Regions from separate parts of the Variovorax sp. V93 genome, predicted to be linked through region 2. Evidence: riboswitches for the same ligand, from Rfam matches in the RefSeq annotation. Region 2 holds a riboswitch; the other holds the start of a gene.
What was found. A riboswitch is a leader RNA that binds a small molecule or an ion and turns the genes downstream of it on or off. The one in region 2 is predicted to bind cobalamin.

Region 1: another riboswitch for cobalamin. It lies ahead of ACAM54_RS14315 (TonB-dependent receptor); the one in region 2 lies ahead of cobM (precorrin-4 C(11)-methyltransferase).

The regions. Positions count from the first base shown of each region.
Region 1 is NZ_AP028669.1:3,004,371-3,013,403, forward strand. Features, by position in the region: gene ACAM54_RS14315 (TonB-dependent receptor) at 1-1,421, opposite strand, end outside; cobalamin riboswitch at 1,520-1,769, opposite strand; gene ACAM54_RS14320 (hypothetical protein) at 1,839-2,063, shown strand; gene ACAM54_RS14325 (cell division protein ZapA) at 2,060-2,401, shown strand; gene ACAM54_RS14330 (sulfite exporter TauE/SafE family protein) at 2,684-3,505, shown strand; gene ACAM54_RS14335 (universal stress protein) at 3,586-4,011, shown strand; gene ACAM54_RS14340 (serine hydrolase) at 4,243-5,946, shown strand; gene ACAM54_RS14345 (malonyl-CoA synthase) at 5,943-7,478, opposite strand; gene ACAM54_RS14350 (Bug family tripartite tricarboxylate transporter substrate binding protein) at 7,536-8,525, opposite strand; gene ACAM54_RS14355 (malonyl-CoA decarboxylase) at 8,600-9,033, opposite strand, start outside.
Region 2 is NZ_AP028669.1:1,066,796-1,075,828, forward strand. Features, by position in the region: gene ACAM54_RS04785 (CbtA family protein) at 1-280, opposite strand, end outside; gene ACAM54_RS04790 (CbtB domain-containing protein) at 295-495, opposite strand; gene ACAM54_RS04795 (cobalamin biosynthesis protein) at 530-934, opposite strand; gene ACAM54_RS04800 (cobalamin biosynthesis central domain-containing protein) at 931-1,668, opposite strand; gene cobI (precorrin-2 C(20)-methyltransferase) at 1,658-2,458, opposite strand; gene cbiE (precorrin-6y C5,15-methyltransferase (decarboxylating) subunit CbiE) at 2,455-3,762, opposite strand; gene ACAM54_RS04815 (cobalt-precorrin-5B (C(1))-methyltransferase) at 3,780-4,877, opposite strand; gene ACAM54_RS04820 (precorrin-8X methylmutase) at 4,874-5,563, opposite strand; gene ACAM54_RS04825 (sirohydrochlorin chelatase) at 5,560-6,507, opposite strand; gene cobM (precorrin-4 C(11)-methyltransferase) at 6,504-7,349, opposite strand; cobalamin riboswitch at 7,506-7,769, opposite strand; gene ACAM54_RS04835 (phosphatase PAP2 family protein) at 7,802-8,545, opposite strand; gene ACAM54_RS04840 (ABC transporter ATP-binding protein) at 8,662-9,033, opposite strand, start outside.

The sequences.
Region 1 (9,033 bases), 1.9 Mb from region 2:
GTGTACTGCAGGCCCAGTTCCACGTTGCGGCTCGACTCTGGCTTGAGGCTGGCCACGCCGTATTCGCTGAAGCGCTGGTACAGCGTGGGTGCGCGGAACGCCGTGCCGGCCGAGACGGTGGCGCGCAGGCGCGGCGTGATCGCGTAGCCGTAGGCGGCGCTGCCGGTGGCCTTGCCGCCGAATTCGCTGTCGTCGTCGTGGCGCACATGCAGCTGGAGCGAATGCGCGCCCTGCACGAAGCCATAGCCGAGCGAGACCGCATCCTGCGAGCGCTTGCTCGAGAACAGGCCGCTGCTGGTGGTGGGTGCATTCTCGAGCGCGTCTTCGCGGCGCTCGAGCGTGGCCGTCACCAGGTGCGGGCCGAAGCGGAACTCGTTCTGGAACAGGTAGCCGCGCAGGTTCGTCTCGGTGCGGTAGAACGATGGCTGGGTCTTGTAGACCGACTGCGAATCGGTGACCTGCACGCGCGTGCTGTAGATGTCGTTCCACTTGCCCGACCACGACAGCCCGGCCGTGCGCAGCGTGTTGTTCGAGATGTCGTTCCTGAAGAGGATCGGCGGCTTGGTCCTGAAGCTCACCGGCGGGTCGTAGCCGGCTTCCATGTCGCTGTACAGCAGCGTGGCTTCCAGCCGCTGGTTCGGCGTGAGCTGGTAGCCCAGGCGCAAGTTGCCGGCATTGCTGCGGTAGCCATCGCGGTCGGGGCTGGTGAAGCCGTCCTTCGAGGGCGTGCGCTTGTCCATCGGCAGCACGTTGAAGCCCCGGCTTTCCTCGTGGGCCGCGCCCAGCGAGTAGTCGAAGGCACCCGATTTCCCGCTCACGCCCGCCTCCGCCTTGCGCAAGCCATGGCTGCCGAAGCCGATGCCCGCGTAGGGCGCCACGCCCTCTTCGCCGCGCTTCGTGAAGAGCTGGATCACGCCGCCCACGGCATCGGAGCCGTACACCGCGGCGGCCGGACCGCGCAGCACTTCGATGCGGTCGATCTGCGAGAGCGGAATGCTTTCCCAGCCGGCACCGCCGGTCGATTGCGAATCGACGCGCACGCCGTCGATGTAGACGGCCGTGAAGCGCGTCTCGGCGCCGCGGATGAACAGGCTGGTGGTGTTGCCCACGCTGCCGTTGCGCGTGATCTCGATGCCCGGCAGGCGCGCCAGCACGTCGGCCACGCCGACCGCGCCGCTGCGCTCGATGGTCTGGCGGTCGACCACGGACACGTCGCCCACCAGGTCCGACAGCGGCTGCGGCGTGCGGTTGGCCGTGACCACGGTTTCGCCGAGTGCCGGCGCATCCTGCTGGGCATGCGCGACGGCCGGCAGTTGAAGCAGCGCCATGCCGCCGAAGGCGGAGGCCAGCGCGAGCGGCAGGCAGGCAAGGCGGCGGCGCGCAGGCGAACGGCCGAGGGAAAGAAAACCACAGGAAGTCATGAATGGAGCGAACGAACGTCTATGCCCGTCGCCGGCTTCCCCGCCGGCGCTTGGACGCAATGGCTGCCTTGCGCGCCGAACCGAAAATCGATCGCGCATGCGGCAGCCGCCTCGTTGGCCGGTATCCGGGCTGGCAGTGCGACCCCACCGCCTTCCCAGGTGCCTGTTTCAGGGCACCCAGTGGCTTGATGGATGAGGTTGACGCTTGCGGCGTCGACTGCTTGACCGTTGCGGGGGCAGCGCAGGCGGCTTCGGCCTTGTTCCGTTTCCGGAGGGCGTTCACTCCTGCTTCCCGTTGAACCGCGGCGCGTGAACCACGCCGCAGGCACCAACGCGCAGGATTCTAGGGCCTGTGCCGGCACAGTAAGCCAAAAGTTGCGCAGCCTGCGCTTCGCCGGGAAACTACAATCGCCAACCATGCCCGCCTCCAGCCCCATCGACCAGATCGCCGAGCGTGTGGAACGCCTGCTCGTGCGTCATGAAGAGGTGCAGCGCACCAATGCGCTGCTGCAGGAGCAGGTCGAAGCGCTCACGCGCGAGCGCGATGCGCTGAAGTCGCGGCTGGCCGCGGCCCGCACGCGCCTCGATGCATTGCTCGAGCGGCTGCCGGCTGAACCCCCTTCCCAAGATTCCCCCGCATGAAGCAGATTGAAGTTCAGATCATGGGCCAGAGCTATCTGCTCGGCTGCCCCGACGGCGGCGAGGCGCAGCTGCGCGAAGCCGTCGAGCGCGTGGACGCGGCCATGTGCAAGATCCGCGATGCCGGCAAGGTGAAGGCGCGCGACCGCATCGCGGTGCTCGCCTCGCTGAACCTGGCTTTCGACCTGGCGGCCCAGCAAGCGGCCGCCGCGGCCGCGCCGCTTCCCGTGGCTGCGGCGTCCTCGGCCCCCTCGGCAGATGGCGGGGACGCCGACGCCAAGGCCGCCCAGCTCATTCAGAAACTCGATCAAGCCCTCGCGGGCGATGACCATTTACTCTGAGCGGAAGCACCCGGCCCGTCCGGGGCGTAAAATCCGAACTGTCTGCGGTGCGCGTCGGGCTTAATATTTCCTTGTTCCAATGCTCTCCGGAGCCGGGCTTGGTACATCGCTTGACGGGTGTGATCATCTCGCGTCAGATGAACCCGAAGTCTTGCTGCCCTCGCCCACCTGAACCCTGGTTCAGGATGCGGGTTCGGCGCCCACTTGCAGACACCTTTTTCCGTTCATACGGCCCCTGCATGCGCTGCACGGGGCCGTTGCTTTTTTTCAAGGCTTCGCTGCGTGACTTCCCTGCTCGACCCCCTCCTGATCGCCGAACTGGCCGCACTCGGCCTGGGCACCGGTTTCCTGGCGGGCCTGCTGGGCATCGGCGGCGGGATGCTCATGGTGCCGTTCATCACGATCATCATGGGGCACCGCGGGGTGGCCTCCGATCTCGCGGTGAAGATGGCGATCGCCACCTCGATGGCCACGATCATCTTCACCTCGGTGTCCAGCGTGCGCGCACACCACAAGCGCGGCGCGGTGCGCTGGGACATCGTGCGGCGCCTGGCGCCCGGCATCGTCATCGGCAGCCTGCTGGGCAGCCTGGGCGTGTTCGCGCTGCTCAAGGGCACGGTGCTGGCCATCGTCTTTGCGCTGTTCGTGGGCTTCTCGGCCACGCAGATGTTCCTCGACCGCAAGCCCAAGCCCACGCGCCAGATGCCGGGCACCGCGGGGCAGCTGTCGGCGGGCGGCGCCATCGGCTTCATCTCGGGCCTGGTCGGCGCGGGCGGGGGCTTCGTCAGCGTGCCGTTCATGACCTGGTGCAACATCTCCATCCACAACGCCGTGGCGACCAGCGCCGCGCTCGGCTTTCCGATTGCGGTGGCCAACGTGCTGGGCTACGTGGTGAGCGGACAGTCGGTGCAAGGCCTTCCGGCCGGCTCGTTCGGCTACATCTGGCTGCCCGCGCTCGCGGTCATTGCGGTGTGCAGCGTGCTCACCGCGCCGCTGGGTGCGAAGGCAGCGCACAACCTGCCGGTGAAGAAGCTCAAGCGCGTGTTCGCGAGCATCCTGTACCTGCTGGCGGCCTACATGCTCTGGAAGGGCCTGCAGGGCTGAGCCGCCGCGCGCCTTGAAAGCCCCTCGGCGGCCGGGTGGGATCCGTTGCGAGGCCGCGGCCCCGGCCGTATAACGGGCGCATGAAAATCCTCATTGCTGTCGACGGCAGCGCCTATACGCAGAAGGCGCTCAATTACCTGCTGGCCAACCGCGCGATGTTCGTGGATGGCCATGAGCTGGTCATCGTGCATGTCTGCACCGGTATCTCGGGCCATGTGGCGCGCCACCTCAGCAAGGAGGTGATCGCCGATTACTACGCCGAGGAAAACGCCAAGGTGCTCGACCCCGTGGCGGCCTTGCTTGCGCAGAACAGCGTGAGCAACTACACGATCGACAAGCGCCATGGCCATGCGGCCGAGGAAATCCTCAAGTCGGCGGCGACTGCGCATGCGCAGCTGATCGTGCTCGGCACCCATGGCCACGGCATCATCGGCCGCGCGCTGATGGGCTCGGTGGCCACCAAGGTGATCTCCGAGACCGACACCTCGGTGCTGCTGGTGCAGTAGCCGGGCTTTTCTCTTCTTTCCCCTCTTATTGCACGCGCTGCTGCCGCCATTCGCGCGGCGCGAGGTGGTTCCCGTGCTGCACGGTGCTGAAGGCCGACGACCAGAGCGACGAATACATCAACTGCCATGCGGGCAGCGGGCTCATGAACGGGCCGGGCGCAAGCCTAGCGGGCCCCTCGCTCCGGGGATGCCGTAGGATGCGCGGCCCTACACAAAGGCAAGGACCCGACCATGTGGAGCGATCTCGACAGCCTCGTCGAAGCCTCGATGCAGGAATGGAAAGTACCGGGACTCGCGCTGGCCGTCATCCAGGACGGCGACATCGCCGTGCTCAAGGGCTACGGCGTGCGCGACACCGACACGGGCCTGCCCGTGACCATCGACACGCAATTCCTGCTGTGCTCGATCACCAAGTCGTTCACCGCGGCCGGACTCGGCCTGCTGGTGGACGAACGCAAGCTCGACTGGGACCGGCCGGTGCGCGAGGTGATTCCCGAATTCCGCCTGCACGATCCGGTGGCGACCGGGCGGCTGACCGTGCGCGATCTGCTGTGCCATCACAGCGGGCTGCCGCGGCATGACTGGATCCACATGCCCGGCGACCTGGGCAATGCGCAGATGCTGGCCGCGCTCAGGCACCTTGCACCCAGCAAGGACCTGCGCGACACCTTCCAGTACTCGAACCTCGGCTACCTGGTCGCCGGCATGGTCACCGAGCGGATCAGCGGCCAGAGCTACCAGGACTTCACCACCGAGCGCCTGATGAAGCCGCTGGGCTTCAGCCGCTTCGGCTTCTCCATCGAGGCCCTCGCGGCCGCCGAAGACGCCGCCCGTCCCCATGCGATGGACGGCGATGAGCGCTACCGCACGCCGCTGTCGCCGATCCGCGCGACGCCGGCCGGCGGCATCAACGCCTCGGTGGCCGATCTTGCGATGTGGGCACGCTTTCTCCTCGACGGCAAGGCGCATGGACGGCAACTGCTTTCGCCTCAGGCGCTGCGCGAAATGACGACCCCGCGCGTGCACATGGGGCGCTCCCCTTACGCCGAGATCGGCGACTCGCACTACGGCCTCGGGCTCTTCTGCGAGCAGTACCGCGGCGAGCGCACCGTCGCGCACTCGGGCTCGTGGACCGGCTGGAGCACGCTCATGACGATGCAGCCCGAGCGTCGCGCAGGCATCGTGGTGCTGACGAACCGCACACCGGGGAGCGTCCAGGCAATCCTCACCTACGCCGTGCTCGACCGCATCTGCGGCCGCGAGCCGGTCGACTGGTTCGGGCGCCTGGCCCCCAAGCGCAGGCAGGCCATCGAACAGCAGGCGCTCGACCGGAAGGCGGGCGCGGAAGTCCGCAGGAGCGGAACCCACCCGAGCCATCCGCTCGATGACTATGCCGGCGACTACGAGCACCCGGCCTACGGGCGCCTGCGCATCGACAGGGAAGCGGACGGGCTCGCATGGCGCTGGCGCGGCATCGAGGAAAAGCTCGAGCACCGCCACTACGACGTGTTCATCACCCCCGACCGTCCGACGGTGCTCCACCCCAGCAACCGGACGCTCACCTTCCGCTACGACCGGCAAGGCCGCATCGATCGCATCGAGATGCCGCTCGAGGAGATGGTGGACGACATCGTGTTCCTTCGCGCTCCGGCCGGCGACGTGCTGGACCCGGCGTTCCGGCAACTGTGCGCCGGCGACTACCTGCACAGCGGCCGCGTGATCGAGATCAGGCTCGACGCGCGCGGCGAGCTTGCCATGACGATCCCGGGTCAGCCGACCTATCGCCTGCTGCCGGCCGATGGACGCAGCTTCCGCGTCGACACGCTCGAGGGCTTCGGCGTGGAATTCCGCCGGCCTTCGCCCGACGCGGTGGACGCGCTCATCTTCCACGAACCCCGCGTCACCGCGCTCGCACCGAGGGTGGCAGGGCCCTAGGCGAACAGCCCCTTGTGCTGCTCCCGCAGCAGCGCCTTCTGCACCTTGCCCATGGTGTTGCGCGGCAGCTCGGGCACGACGAAGCAGCGCTTGGGAATCTTGAAGTTCGCGAGCTTCGACTTGAGCTCCGCCACGATGGCATCGGGCTCGAGCACCCCGCCCGCCTTGGCGATCACGATGGCCACGCCCACCTCGCCGAAGTCAGGGTGCGGCACGCCGACCACCGCGCTTTCGGCCACGCCGGGCAGCTCGTTGATGTAGCCCTCGATCTCGGCGGGATAGACGTTGTAGCCGCCGCTGATGATCAGGTCCTTGCTGCGTCCGACGATGGTGACGTAGCCTCGGCCGTCGATCTTGCCGACGTCGCCGGTCTTGAAGAAGCCATCGGCGGTGAACTCTTCCTTCGTTTTCTCCGGCATGCGCCAGTAGCCCGCGAACACGTTGGGGCCGCTGACCTCGATGTTGCCGATCTCGTCGGTGGTGCAGTCGCGGCCGGCGTCGTCGCGCACGCGCAGCCGCACGCCCGGCAGCGGAAAGCCGACCGTGCCGCCGCGGCGCTCGCCCTGGGCGGGGCTGTAGGGGTTGGAGGTGAGCATGATGGTCTCGCTCATGCCGTAGCGCTCCAGGATGGTGTGGCCGGTGCGTTCGCGCCATTCATCGAAGGTCTCGATGAGCAGCGGCGCGGAACCGGCGATGAAGAGCCGCATGCTGCGCACCGCCTCGCGCGTGAGGCCGGGCTCGGCCAGCAAGCGCACGTAGAGCGTGGGCACGCCCATGAACACGGTGGCCTCGGGCAGCTTCTCGACCACGCGCTTCGGGTCGAACCTGGAAAACCAGATCATCTTGCTGCCGTTGAGCAGCGCACCATGGAGCGCAACGAAGAGGCCGTGCACGTGGAAGATCGGCAGCGCATGGATCAGCACGTCGCCCTCCGTCCAGCCCCAGTAGTCCTTGAGCACCTCGGCGTTCGACAGCAGGTTGCCATGCGTGAGCATCGCGCCCTTGCTGCGGCCGGTGGTGCCGCTGGTGTAGAGGATGGCGGCCAGGTCGTCTGCGTTCTTGCGCGCCATCTCATGCCGGTCGCTGCATTGCGCGGCAAGCTCCAGCAGCGTGCCGGTGCGGTCGTCGTCCAGCGTGAACACGTGCCGCGTGCCCGCCGCGCTCGCGATGGGTCCGACCCACGCGGCATTGCGGCTGGTGCACACCACCACGGCCGGCTCCGCGTTGCCGATGAAGTATTCGATCTCGGCGCTCTGGTAGGCGGTGTTGAGCGGCAGGAACACATAGCCGGCGCGCAGCGTGGCGAGGTAGAGGATCATTGCCTCGACCGATTTCTCGACCTGCACCGCGATGCGGGCGCCCTCCTCCAGTCCCAGCGCGCCGAACAGGTTGGCCATCATCGCGCTGGCGCGGTCGAGGTCTTGCCACGAATAGAACAGGCCGTTGTCGGTTTCCACGGCAGTGCGGCCGAGGTCGGCGGGAAAGGCCGCGCGCAGGGCGGCAAACAGGTTGGAATTGGCTTTCGTCTTCATCTGGCAGGTACTTCGGAAATTCGGTGTGCGCTGGGCGTGCAAGCTTGCGGCGGCGCGTTACTCCAGCTTGGCGCCCGAGGCCTTCACCACCGCGGCCCAGCGCTTGATCTCGGAATTCACGAAGCCGCCGTACGAGGCCATGGTGAGGTTCGGGATCTCGGAGCCATTCTGGGCCCAGATGGCCTTGAGCTCATCGCTCGCCAGGGCCTTCTTCATGCTGTCGACGATGCGTGCCTGCAGGTCGGCCGGCGTGCCCTTGGGCGCCCACAGGCCGTACCAGGTGGTGACGGTGTAGTCGGGCAGGCCGACCTCGGCCGCGCAGGGCACGTCGGGGAACGCGGGGTTGCGCTTGCTGCCGGCAACCATCAGCGCCTTGATGCGCCCGCCCTTGATGTGCTGGGCCGAAGAGCCGAGGCCGTCGAACATCAGGTCGACGTTGCCGGCGATCAGGTCGGACAGCGCCGGTCCCGCGCCGCGGTAGGGAATGTGCGTGATGAAGGTGCCGGTCTGCAGCTTGAACAGCTCGCCCGCCAGGTGGTGCGAGGTGCCCGCGCCGGCCGAGCCGTAGTTGAGCTTGCCGGGGCTGCGCTTGGCGGCGGCAACCAGTTCCTGCAGCGTATTGGCCGTGACACGGCGCGGATTGACCACCACCACCTGTGGCACGTTGGCCAGCAGCATCAGCGGCACGAAGTCTTTCTCGAGGTCGTAGTCGAGCTTGGGGTAGATCGACGGCGCGATCGCGTGGTGCACGGCGCCCATGAAGAGCGTGTAGCCATCGGGCTGGGCCTTGGCGGCGATGCTGGCCCCCACGGTGCCGCCCGCGCCGCCGCGGTTGTCGATGACCAGCGTCTGGCCCGTGACCTTGGCGAACTGGGCCGACAGCGGGCGCGCAAAGGCGTCGGTGCCGCCGCCGGCCGGGAACGGCACGACCATGTTGACCGGCCGCGTCGGCCAATTACCTCCCTGCGCCCCTGCCCCGCCGCACAGAACGGCTGCACCGGCTGCTGCCAGGCGCAGCACCTCGCGTCGCTGAAAACTCTGAGTCATCTGTCATCTCCTGTCGTTGTAGATTGCCGCACCATGCGGGCCGGCGCATCACGCGCCGGACTTCTTTGCAGAACTCAGCCTTTTTTGAAGAACAGGCTTTCCACATCCCCCGAAACCGCCACCTTGCCCTCGGAGATCCATGCGCGATGCTTGTCGAGGCGCTTGAGATCGTAGAGGTAGTTGACCATCAGGCCGTAGGACTGCTTCAGGCCCTTGGGCGACGGGTCGCCGGCCCAGTTGAGGCGCTCCACGCGCGCCCCGTTGCCCAGGTGAAAGCGCGCCACGGGATCGGCCGGCGTGCCGTCGATCAGCGTGCGGCCCAGGTATTCGGCCGCGGCCTGCAGGAGCCACTGGCGCAAAGGCGACCTGGCATCGAGCGTGGCCGGCGCCTCCACCGCGGCAAGCAGCCGCTCGGCGGTCGGCGGCAGCGAGCCGACGAGGCGGCCGAGCTCGGCCTCGCGCTTTTCGTCCAGCCGCGGCAGCAGCTCGGCGGCATTCCTGGCAAGCC
Region 2 (9,033 bases):
CCAGCAGCGCCATGCTGAAGGCATGCAGCATGTTGGCGACCCAGCTCCAGAAGCTGCGCTCGGCACCGTCCTGGGGCTGCCACTGCACTTCATCCGCGGCCGCGCCGTGGGCATGCGCCGCGTCATGGCCGTGGTCCGGCAGGGGCGCGGCCTTCTGCGACTCGTAGCTTTCGGCCGCCTGGATGATCGGCGTGGCCTGCCACTGCTGCACGCCGGTCTGCACGCTGCCCACCAGCACGGCCACCGCCAGTGCGCACCAGATCAATCGTTGGAAGATCATGGAATGTTCCGTGCTCAGTGGCAGGGCTTGACCGTGACGTGGCGCACGTCGTGCGCGGCGTTGTGCGCGAGCGGGCTTTCGGCGAAGGCGACGCCATACAAGACGAACAGGCCCAGCGCCGCGGCGCCGGCCAGTTGCAGCAGCAGGCTGCGCGGCGTGCCGGCATGGGCGAAGCCGCCGGTGTGGGAAGTGGTGTGCGTGGAGGAGGTGTTCATTGCGGGTTCCATTCGAGGTGAGGGTTGGGATTCATCAGGACATGCGCGCGATCGAGACCGTCGCGTGGCGCCCGTCGGTGCCGCGGTGCCTGTGCTTGGGGACGACCAGCGCCGCCATCGGCAGGCCGCCGCCGGCCAGCAGCGCGGCCGCCTCGCTGACCGAAGGCGTGCCGGTGTGGCGGCGCACCGTTTCCGACGGATGCGGCACGGGCACCTCGGCCAGCTGCGCGGCGGGATAGAAGCGCAGCGCCCAACCATGGGCCGCGGCCAGCGCCAGCAGGCCGGGCTCGTCGGCCTTCAGGTCGATGCTGGCGGCCGCGGCCACCTGCGCGAGCTGCGCGCCGATGCCGGCCAGCGCCTCGTCGATCGCCTGCTGCAGCGTGTGCCGGGGCGTACCGCGGTCGCAGCCCAGGCCGATGGCGTAGCGCACGGTGCTCATTGCGGCGGCCGGTAGACGACGAGCCGCTCGGCCAGCGTGCGCCAGCGCTCGGCGCTCACTTCGGCCTGCGTGATCCACAGCACGGCCTTGAAGCGCGCGAGATCCACATCGTCGAAGCGCGCGAAGCGGTGGATGTTGGCGGGCAGGGGAGTCGGGCGGTTCCACCAATCAGTGCTGCCCGCTTCCTGCACCACCGCGACCGGCTCGCCGTTCACGACATGGGCCGAGACGCGCGTGATGTTGATCTTGGGCGCCTCCACCTTCCAGCCGAGTTCGCGCCCGAGGATGTCGACCGGGATGGTCTTGCCCACGTCCGACGCGGTGGTCAGCACGGGCGTGGCATCCAGCAGCGCGGCGACCTGCTCGGCCATCGCGTTGGCGCCGCCCACGTGGCCCGAGAGCACCGGAATCACGAACTGCGCGGCGTCGTCCACCACTAGCACGCCCGGGTCTTCGTCCTTGCTCTTGAGGTGTGGCGCGATCAGGCGCACCACGGCGCCGAGCGAGACGAAGAACACGATCTGGTCGAAGTCCGCGAACAGCGCCGCGATCTCGTCGCGGAAGGCACCCGCGTAGGCGCGCACCGGGTTGGGCAGGCCGGCCATGAGCGGCGCGAACTTGTAGCCCACGCACACGCTGGCCTCGGGCAGCAGGCGGGCCAGTCCGGCCGTTTGCTGCGCGCCGTGCTTGGTGATGGCCACGAGCACCACGCGGGGTGCGGCTTCATTCGTCATTCGGGTTTTCGTCCTCTTCGATTTCGGTGCTGGTTTTCTTGCGGCAGCCGCGCACCAGTTCGCCGCGTTCGCGGCCGGGGTTCTTCACCAGCAGCAGCGACAGGTAGTTGACCTTGCTGCCTTTCAGGCTGGCCACGTCGTGCACGATGCGTTCGACCGGCGAGCCGGCCTTCTCGATGAAGCGGCTGTGCGCGAGCAGGCCGCGCCGCGCCAGCAGGTCGATCAGGTCGTCCAGCAGCGGCTTGACCTTCATCAGCACCAGCGTGTCGAAGTCGTCCAGCATCTTCTCGACCGCGGCAATGCCGTAGGCCGCCGGTACGATGGCTACGGTGTCGTCCTGCTCCGAGAGCGGCAGCTGCAGGCGCGCGCAGGCTGCGTTGAAGGAGGTGACACCGGGCACCACCTCGATGCGCGCGGCCGGGTCGAGTTCGCGCAGCACGCGCGCCAGGTAGCAGAAGCTTGCGTAGGTGGAGGCATCGCCCTCGACCAGGAACAGCACGTCCTGCCCGGTCGCCAGCAGCGCCTGCACGGTCTCGGCGGCCTTCAGCCAATGGCGCGCGAGCTTCTCGGCGTCGTGCGTCATCGGGAACAGCAGCGCCTGGTGCTGCGCGGGCGCCGAAAGCCCGGCGCGCAGCGCGATGTCGAGCGCGTAGCTTTCCTTGCGCAGGCTGCGCACGGGGTAGGTCCAGACCGCGTCGGCGCGCGTCAGCAGGGACCAGGCGCGGCGCGTGATCAGGTCCGGATCGCCCGGGCCGAGCGATACGCCGTGGAGCATGCCGGGTGCCGTCATGCCGCACCGCCCGTCAGCACGCGGACCTCCGTCCTTTGCGCACAGACCAGCCACACCGGGTTCTCGGCCGCGAGCCGGTGCATGTGCAGGATCGGCTTGCTGCGCGAGGCCTGCAGCTGCAGCACGTCCCAGCTCGCACCCTGCGCCTTGAGCGCCTCGACCGCACCTGCGAGGTTCTCGATGGTCACGAAGTTCATCACCAGCCAGCCGCCCGGGCGCAGCCGCCGCAGCACCAGCGCGATGAGCTCGGCCAGTTCGCCGCCGGAGCCGCCGATGAAGACCGCGTCCGGATCGGCCCAGGCCGCCAGGCCCTCGGGCGCCTTGCCGTGCACCAGGCTGTGGTTGCTGATGCCCATGGCCTGCCGGTTGCGCGCGACGATGGCGCTGTCGTCCGCGTTCTTCTCGATCGCGTAGACATGGCCGCGCCAGCACAGCCGCGCCGCCTCCAGCCCGACCGAGCCGGAGCCCGCGCCGATGTCCCACACCACGCTGTCGGCGCGCAGCTGCATGCGCGCGAGCGAGACGGCGCGCACCTCGTTCTTGGTGATCAGGCCCTTCTCGGGATGGCGCTGTTCGAAGCTCGCGTCCGGCAGGCCGAACAGCACCTGCGGCGCGCGCAGCCGGGTGCGCCAGAGCAGCACCACGTTCGGGTCGGCAAAGCGCATCTGTGCCGCCGCCGCGATGCGCATGCCGCTGACCACGCGCTCCTCGGGCTGGCAGAGGCGCTCGGCGACGGCCATCTCGAAATCGTCGGCCAGGCCCTCGGCCACCAGCATGCGCGCGATGCGGTCGGGCGTGTTGTCGGGGCTGGTGAGCACCGCGAGGCGATCGTGCTGGCGGATGTCGCGCAGCAGCGCGTAAAGGCCGTGCGCGGGCGGCGAACCCGGCAGCCAGTCGCCCGCGTCCTTCGCATGCACCGAGGCGAACTTCATCTCCTGCCACGGCAGGCCGAGGCGCGCGCAGGCCAGCTGCAGCGTCGACACGTTCGGAATGACTTCGATCGCCTCGATGCACAGGCGCGCGGCCAGGAAGGCCGCGATGCCGTGGCACAGCGGATCGCCGGTGGCCAGCACGACCACGCGGCGTTCCTCGGCCTGCGCGGCGCGGATCCATTCGGGCACCTGCGACAGTGCGCCGGTGAGGTCGCGCTGCACCGCGCCGGGTGCGATGTGCGGCGCGAACAGCGCCAGCGTGCGTGCGGCGCCGATCACCAGCTGCGCCTGCTGCAGATGGGCCATCGCGCTGCGCCCGAGGCTCGCATCGCCATCGTCCAGCACGCCGAGGATGCGGCATTTGTGGGTCATGTTGTTGTGGTTGTCGTTCACGGGGCCTCCGCGATCTTTCGGCCTTCGAAGTCGCAGACCAGCACCTTCAGTTCGAACTGGTCGGGGTAGCGCGTGCGCAGCGTCTGGATGACGCGCTGCGCCAGCGCCGTGTGAAAGGCGGTGCCGAGCCCGAGCGCGTCCATGCGCTCGCCGGCATAGCGGGCGGTCTCGTTGCCGCGGATCGCCTCGCACACCTCGGGCGGTGCGCCGAGTCCGGCGGCCAGTTCGGCCAGCAGGCCGGTGTCGACCTCTGCCCGGCCGGCGTGGGTGATGGTCTCGCCCTGCGCGATCTTGGTGAGCTTGCCCACCATGCCGCCGATCACCACTTTCCGGATCCCGGCCTTGACCGCGGCGCCCATCGCATAGCGCAGGAAGTCGCCCATCTGCACGAAGGCCGGCTCGGGCAGTTCCGGCATTTCGGCCATCACGAATTTCTCGGTGCGCCCGCCGGTCGTGAGCACGACCACGCCGTGGCCCAAGGTGCCCGCCACCTGCACGCCCTGCACCACGCTCGCACGGTAGGCGGCGGTGGAGTACGGCTTGACGATGCCGGTCGTGCCCAGGATCGAGATCCCGCCGAGGATGCCCAGGCGCGCGTTGAGCGTCTTTTTGGCCATCTCCTCGCCCTGCGGCACGGAGATGGCGACTTCGAGGCCGACCTCGTCGAGCAGCGCCGCGCCCACCGCGCGCACGTTGGCCTCGATGTTGCGGCGCGGCACCGGGTTGATGGCGGGGCCGCCCACGGCGAGCCCGAGGCCCGGCATGGTGACGGTGCCCACGCCGGCGCCGCCGGCCAGCACCACCTGGCCCGCGAGCTCGGGCAGTAGGCGCACGTCGGCCGTGAGATGGGCCTTGTCGGTGCAGTCGGGGTCGTCACCGGCGTCCTTGATGACCATCGCATGCGCGCTCGCGCCGTCGACGCGGCCGTCGTGCACCGCGAAGCGCACGAGGTCGCCGTTGGGCAGCAGGCACTCGACCTCGCCGGGCACCTGGCCCGTGACCAGGCCGATCACCGCCGCGCGCGCCGCCGCGGCCGAACACGCACCGGTCGTGAAACCGGTGCGGGTGCCGCGGGGCGCGCCCTTGTCCATCATGCGGCGTGTTCGCGCGCCTCGGCCAGGCCCAGCAGCGCGTGGATCGCGGCCACCACCAGCGTGGAGCCGCCCTTGCGTCCGCGGATCACGATCCAGGGCACGTCGTTTTCGAGCGCGACCAGGTCCTTCGACTCGGCCGCCGACACGAAGCCCACCGGCATGCCGACCACCAGCGCGGGGCGCGCGCCCTCTTCGTGGATCAGCCGCACGATCTCGATCAGCGCGGTCGGTGCATTGCCGATGCCGACGATCGCGCCGTCGACCAGCCCCAGGCGATGCGCCTTGCGCATGGCCTGCACCGCGCGCGTGGTGCCTTCGGCCATCGCCTGCGAGATCACGTCCGGGTCGCTGATGAACTGGTGCGTGCCCATGCCGAAGTGGGCCAGGCGCGGGGCCGAGAGGCCGACGCAGATCATCTCGACATCGGCCAGCACGCGGCTGGCGCGCGAGCGGATGGCGGCGATGGCGGCGTCGACCGCTTCAGGATGGAAGTCGGTCAGGCCGTTGAAGTCGAAGTCGGCGTTCGCATGGATCATGCGGCGCACCACGGGCCACTGGTCGGCGGTGTAGACATGCGATGCCACCTCGCGGTCGATCACCGCGAAGGAATCGTGCTCGATGGCACGGCCCGCCGCGGTGAGCTGCTCGGTGACGACGTTGGCCGCCGTGGAAGACGCCGGCTTCATCGCAGCACCGGCACCGGATCGTGCGCATGGGTGTGGCCATGCGCGTGGTCGTGGTCGTGGTCGTGGCCGTGATCGTGGTGGTGATCGTGGCCATGCGCCGCCGCGTCGCCGTGGTGATGGCCGCCCAGCCCGTGTTCCACCGCGAAGTCGCGGAACTTGCAGCCGTCGCAGGGCATGAGCGCGGCCGGCGCGCCGCGCCGCAGGTCGTCCACGCGCTGCTCCAGCAGCGCGAAGATCTCGGGCTCGAAGCCGAAGTAGCGCGTGGAGACAAAACGGATCGTCGGGTATTGCGCCTTCAGGTGCTCGACCTGGCGCGCGATGCGTTCGACCAGCGTGCCGTTGAACAGGTAGTACGGCAGCACCACCACCTGCTTCATGCCCAGCAGGCTCTGGCGCTGCACGGCCCGCTCCAGGCGCGGGTAGGTGATGCCCGTGAAGGCAAGGTCGACCAGCTCGTGGTCGGTCTCCTCCATCAGCCAGCGCGCCATCTTGGCCATGTCGCCGTTGGCCTGGCGGTCCGACGAACCCCGCCCCAGGATCACCACGCCGGTGGTGGTCGGGTCGGGCATGTCGAGCGCCTGCATCGCGTCCTTGAGGCGGCGCCGCAGGACCGCGAGGATCGGGTCGCAGGCCGTGAGGTGCGGCGCATAGAGGAACTGCACCATCGGGTACTTGAGGCGGGCGCCGTCGATGGCCTGCGGGATGTCCATCTTCACGTGGCCCGCGGCATTGAGGATGAGCGGCACCACGATCACGCGCCGCGCGCTCTCGGCGGCGCGGCGCAGGCCCTCGCTCATCGTGATCTCGGAGAACTCGATGAAGCAGACCTCGATGCGCCAGCCCGGCTGCCGCTCGCGCCATTGCGCGGCGAAGGCCTCGATCTCGTCGTTGCCGGATTTTTCGCGCGAGCCGTGGCCCACCAGCAGAATGGTTTCGGAGTTCATGGAAGTTCCTGGCGCAGGGTTTCGGCGGGAACGCTCGCGCGCCGGAAGCGGTGCGTGAAGCTCGCGTCGTAGAGCTTGGATTTGGCGAGCCTGGTCCACTGCCGCGCGCCCAGCGTGGGGCTGGCAATGATCATCGACTGGGTTGCGATGCGGGCCTCGCGGCACAGCGCCTGGATGGTCGCGACCGTGCCGCGCACGATCTTTTCTTCGCCGGGCCAGCTCGCCTTGTGGACCACCACCACGGGCGCATCGGGCGACCAGCCGGCGGCCGCGAGCGCGGCCGTGACCTTGCCCAGCAGCGTGATGCTCAGGAAGATGCACAGCGTGCTGTGGTGCGCGGCCAGCGCCTCGAGCGACTCGCCCTCGGGCATCGGCGTGCGGCCTTCGACGCGCGTGAAGATCACGGTCTGCGTGACCTCGGGCAGCGTGAGGCTTTCCACCGCCGCGGCCGCCGATGCCATGGCGGAGGACACGCCCGGCACCACCCCGACCGGCACGCCCGCCGCATCCAGCGGCTGCACCAGCTCGATCAGCGCGCCGTACAGGCCCGGATCGCCGGTCTGCAGGCGCACCACGGTCTCGCAGCGCGCGGCCTGCGCGATCAGCCAGGCCGACATCTGCTCGAGCGTCATGTCCTTGCTGTCGGCAATGGCGCAGTCCGGACGCGCCCAGCGCATCGCGGCTTCGCTCACCAGCGAGCCCGCGAACAGGATCGCCCCGGCGCGCTCGACGAGGCCGCGGCCCTTGACGGTGATGAGTTCCGGATCGCCCGGGCCCGCACCGACGAACCACACGGTTCCCGGCGCCGGCGCACTGCCTGGAGCGATGGCTCGCTCGTTCATGATGATGATTCCTCCGCGCCCGCCGCGCGATAGATGGTCGGTAGGACCTGGCAGCGGGAGAAATCGGAGGGGCGTCAGTGGATGCGGTTCCGGCGGATGCACACCTGCATCGAGCCGGACGCCATGCGCCGCCCGCCGATCCTCGCCCACCGCAAGGTCATGCGCTGGTCGTCAGGCCGGTCTCCGGGCTCACGAGCGGAGGGCCATCGGCTCTCCAGCAAGACCACCTTCCCATGCCGTTCGCGGCACAGTGGCGCGGGACCGAATCCCGGGGCCTTGCTTCTGACTCGTTTACCGTTGCGGGGGCAGCGTCGGCATTGCGCGGTGTTCTCTCCACCGCCGCGCACCGACTTCCCGTTTCACCCTGGCCACCCCGCCGTTGATACGGGGCGCCAGGACACCTGACAACGCGCGCAAAGTGTATCAGCCGCTTGCGGCAGGGCAGCGGAGCGTCACCTGTCCAGACCGAGCCGCCCGCGCAGTTCCTTCCGGGCTTCGGCGAAATCGCCCTGGTACGCGGGGTTGCCCTGGATCAGCACGACGATCATCGTCGCCAGGCGCCGGCCGGCCTCGATGTCGCTCGGATAGTGAACGCCGCCGAGCACGCGGTTCTCGCCGAACTCGCTGGCACGCGCGAAGATCTGCGCGCGCTTTTCCGGAACCATCTCGGCCAGCACGATGCCCGACAGATAGGCAAAGGCCGAGTGGCCGCTCGGGTAGGAGCCGCTCGACGAATAGCGCGCCACCGGCTCGATGCGCTTGTCGAACAGCGGCGGGCGCGTGCGCTGCCACTTTTCCTTTCCCTGCTTGTTGAGAATGCTCTCGGTCCTGTACAGGGTCTCGAACAGCCTGGCGGTGCGCGGCAGGTCTTCCTTCCTGAACCTGTCGCCCATCACGTCGGAAAAGCGGAAGACGCTCTGCTCCAGGTCGGCAACGGAGCGCTCGGCCTGCGCGGGCGTGCGCTGCCGCTGCAGCACGAGCATCTGCTCGATCTCGCGCCGCGTGGCTGCCTCGTCGGGGGGAGGTGCCAGGAAGCGCGTGGTGTCGATCTGCGCTGGATCGAGGTAGGTCGCCGTCGACGCAGCCGTTGTTTCGCCGACCTGCGGCGCTGTAGTTGGCAGCGGTGCCTGCGTGGTGCAGGCAGTGAGCAAAAAGGCGGCAAGGGACAGCCAGCAGAGCTTGCGGGTGATGCGCATCAAGGGTCTCCATTCGGTCGGGCGGCCAAAGTAGCAGAGCGGCCGGCCTCGTTCCAATCACCTCTTCTGATGGCGGCCATAAGACAATCGCAGCCGGCGCGTCGGGGTCTCAAAAGCTAGGACGCGAATTGCCGGCACTGCGCCAGTTCGATGCCGAGCGCGATGTCGGCGCCGACGGCATGGCGCGCCGCGCCGCGGTGATGCGGCTCGTCCACCAGCACGGCGTGCTCGCCGATGCGCACCCGGTAGCGCACGGCCCGGCCCAGGAATTCGGCGTGCTCCACCAGGCCCGCGAGCCAGGTGTAGCGGGCGTCGTGCACATCGTCGTCACCGCCGATCTTCACGGTATGCGGACGGAAGCCGATGGACAGCCGCGCAGTGGCGGGCATGTCCGGCCGCAGTGGCACGCGCAGTTCGCCGACACCTTCAACGTCGAGCAGCAGCACGCCACCTTGGCGAGCGCGCGCGATGCCGCTGAGCAGATTCCA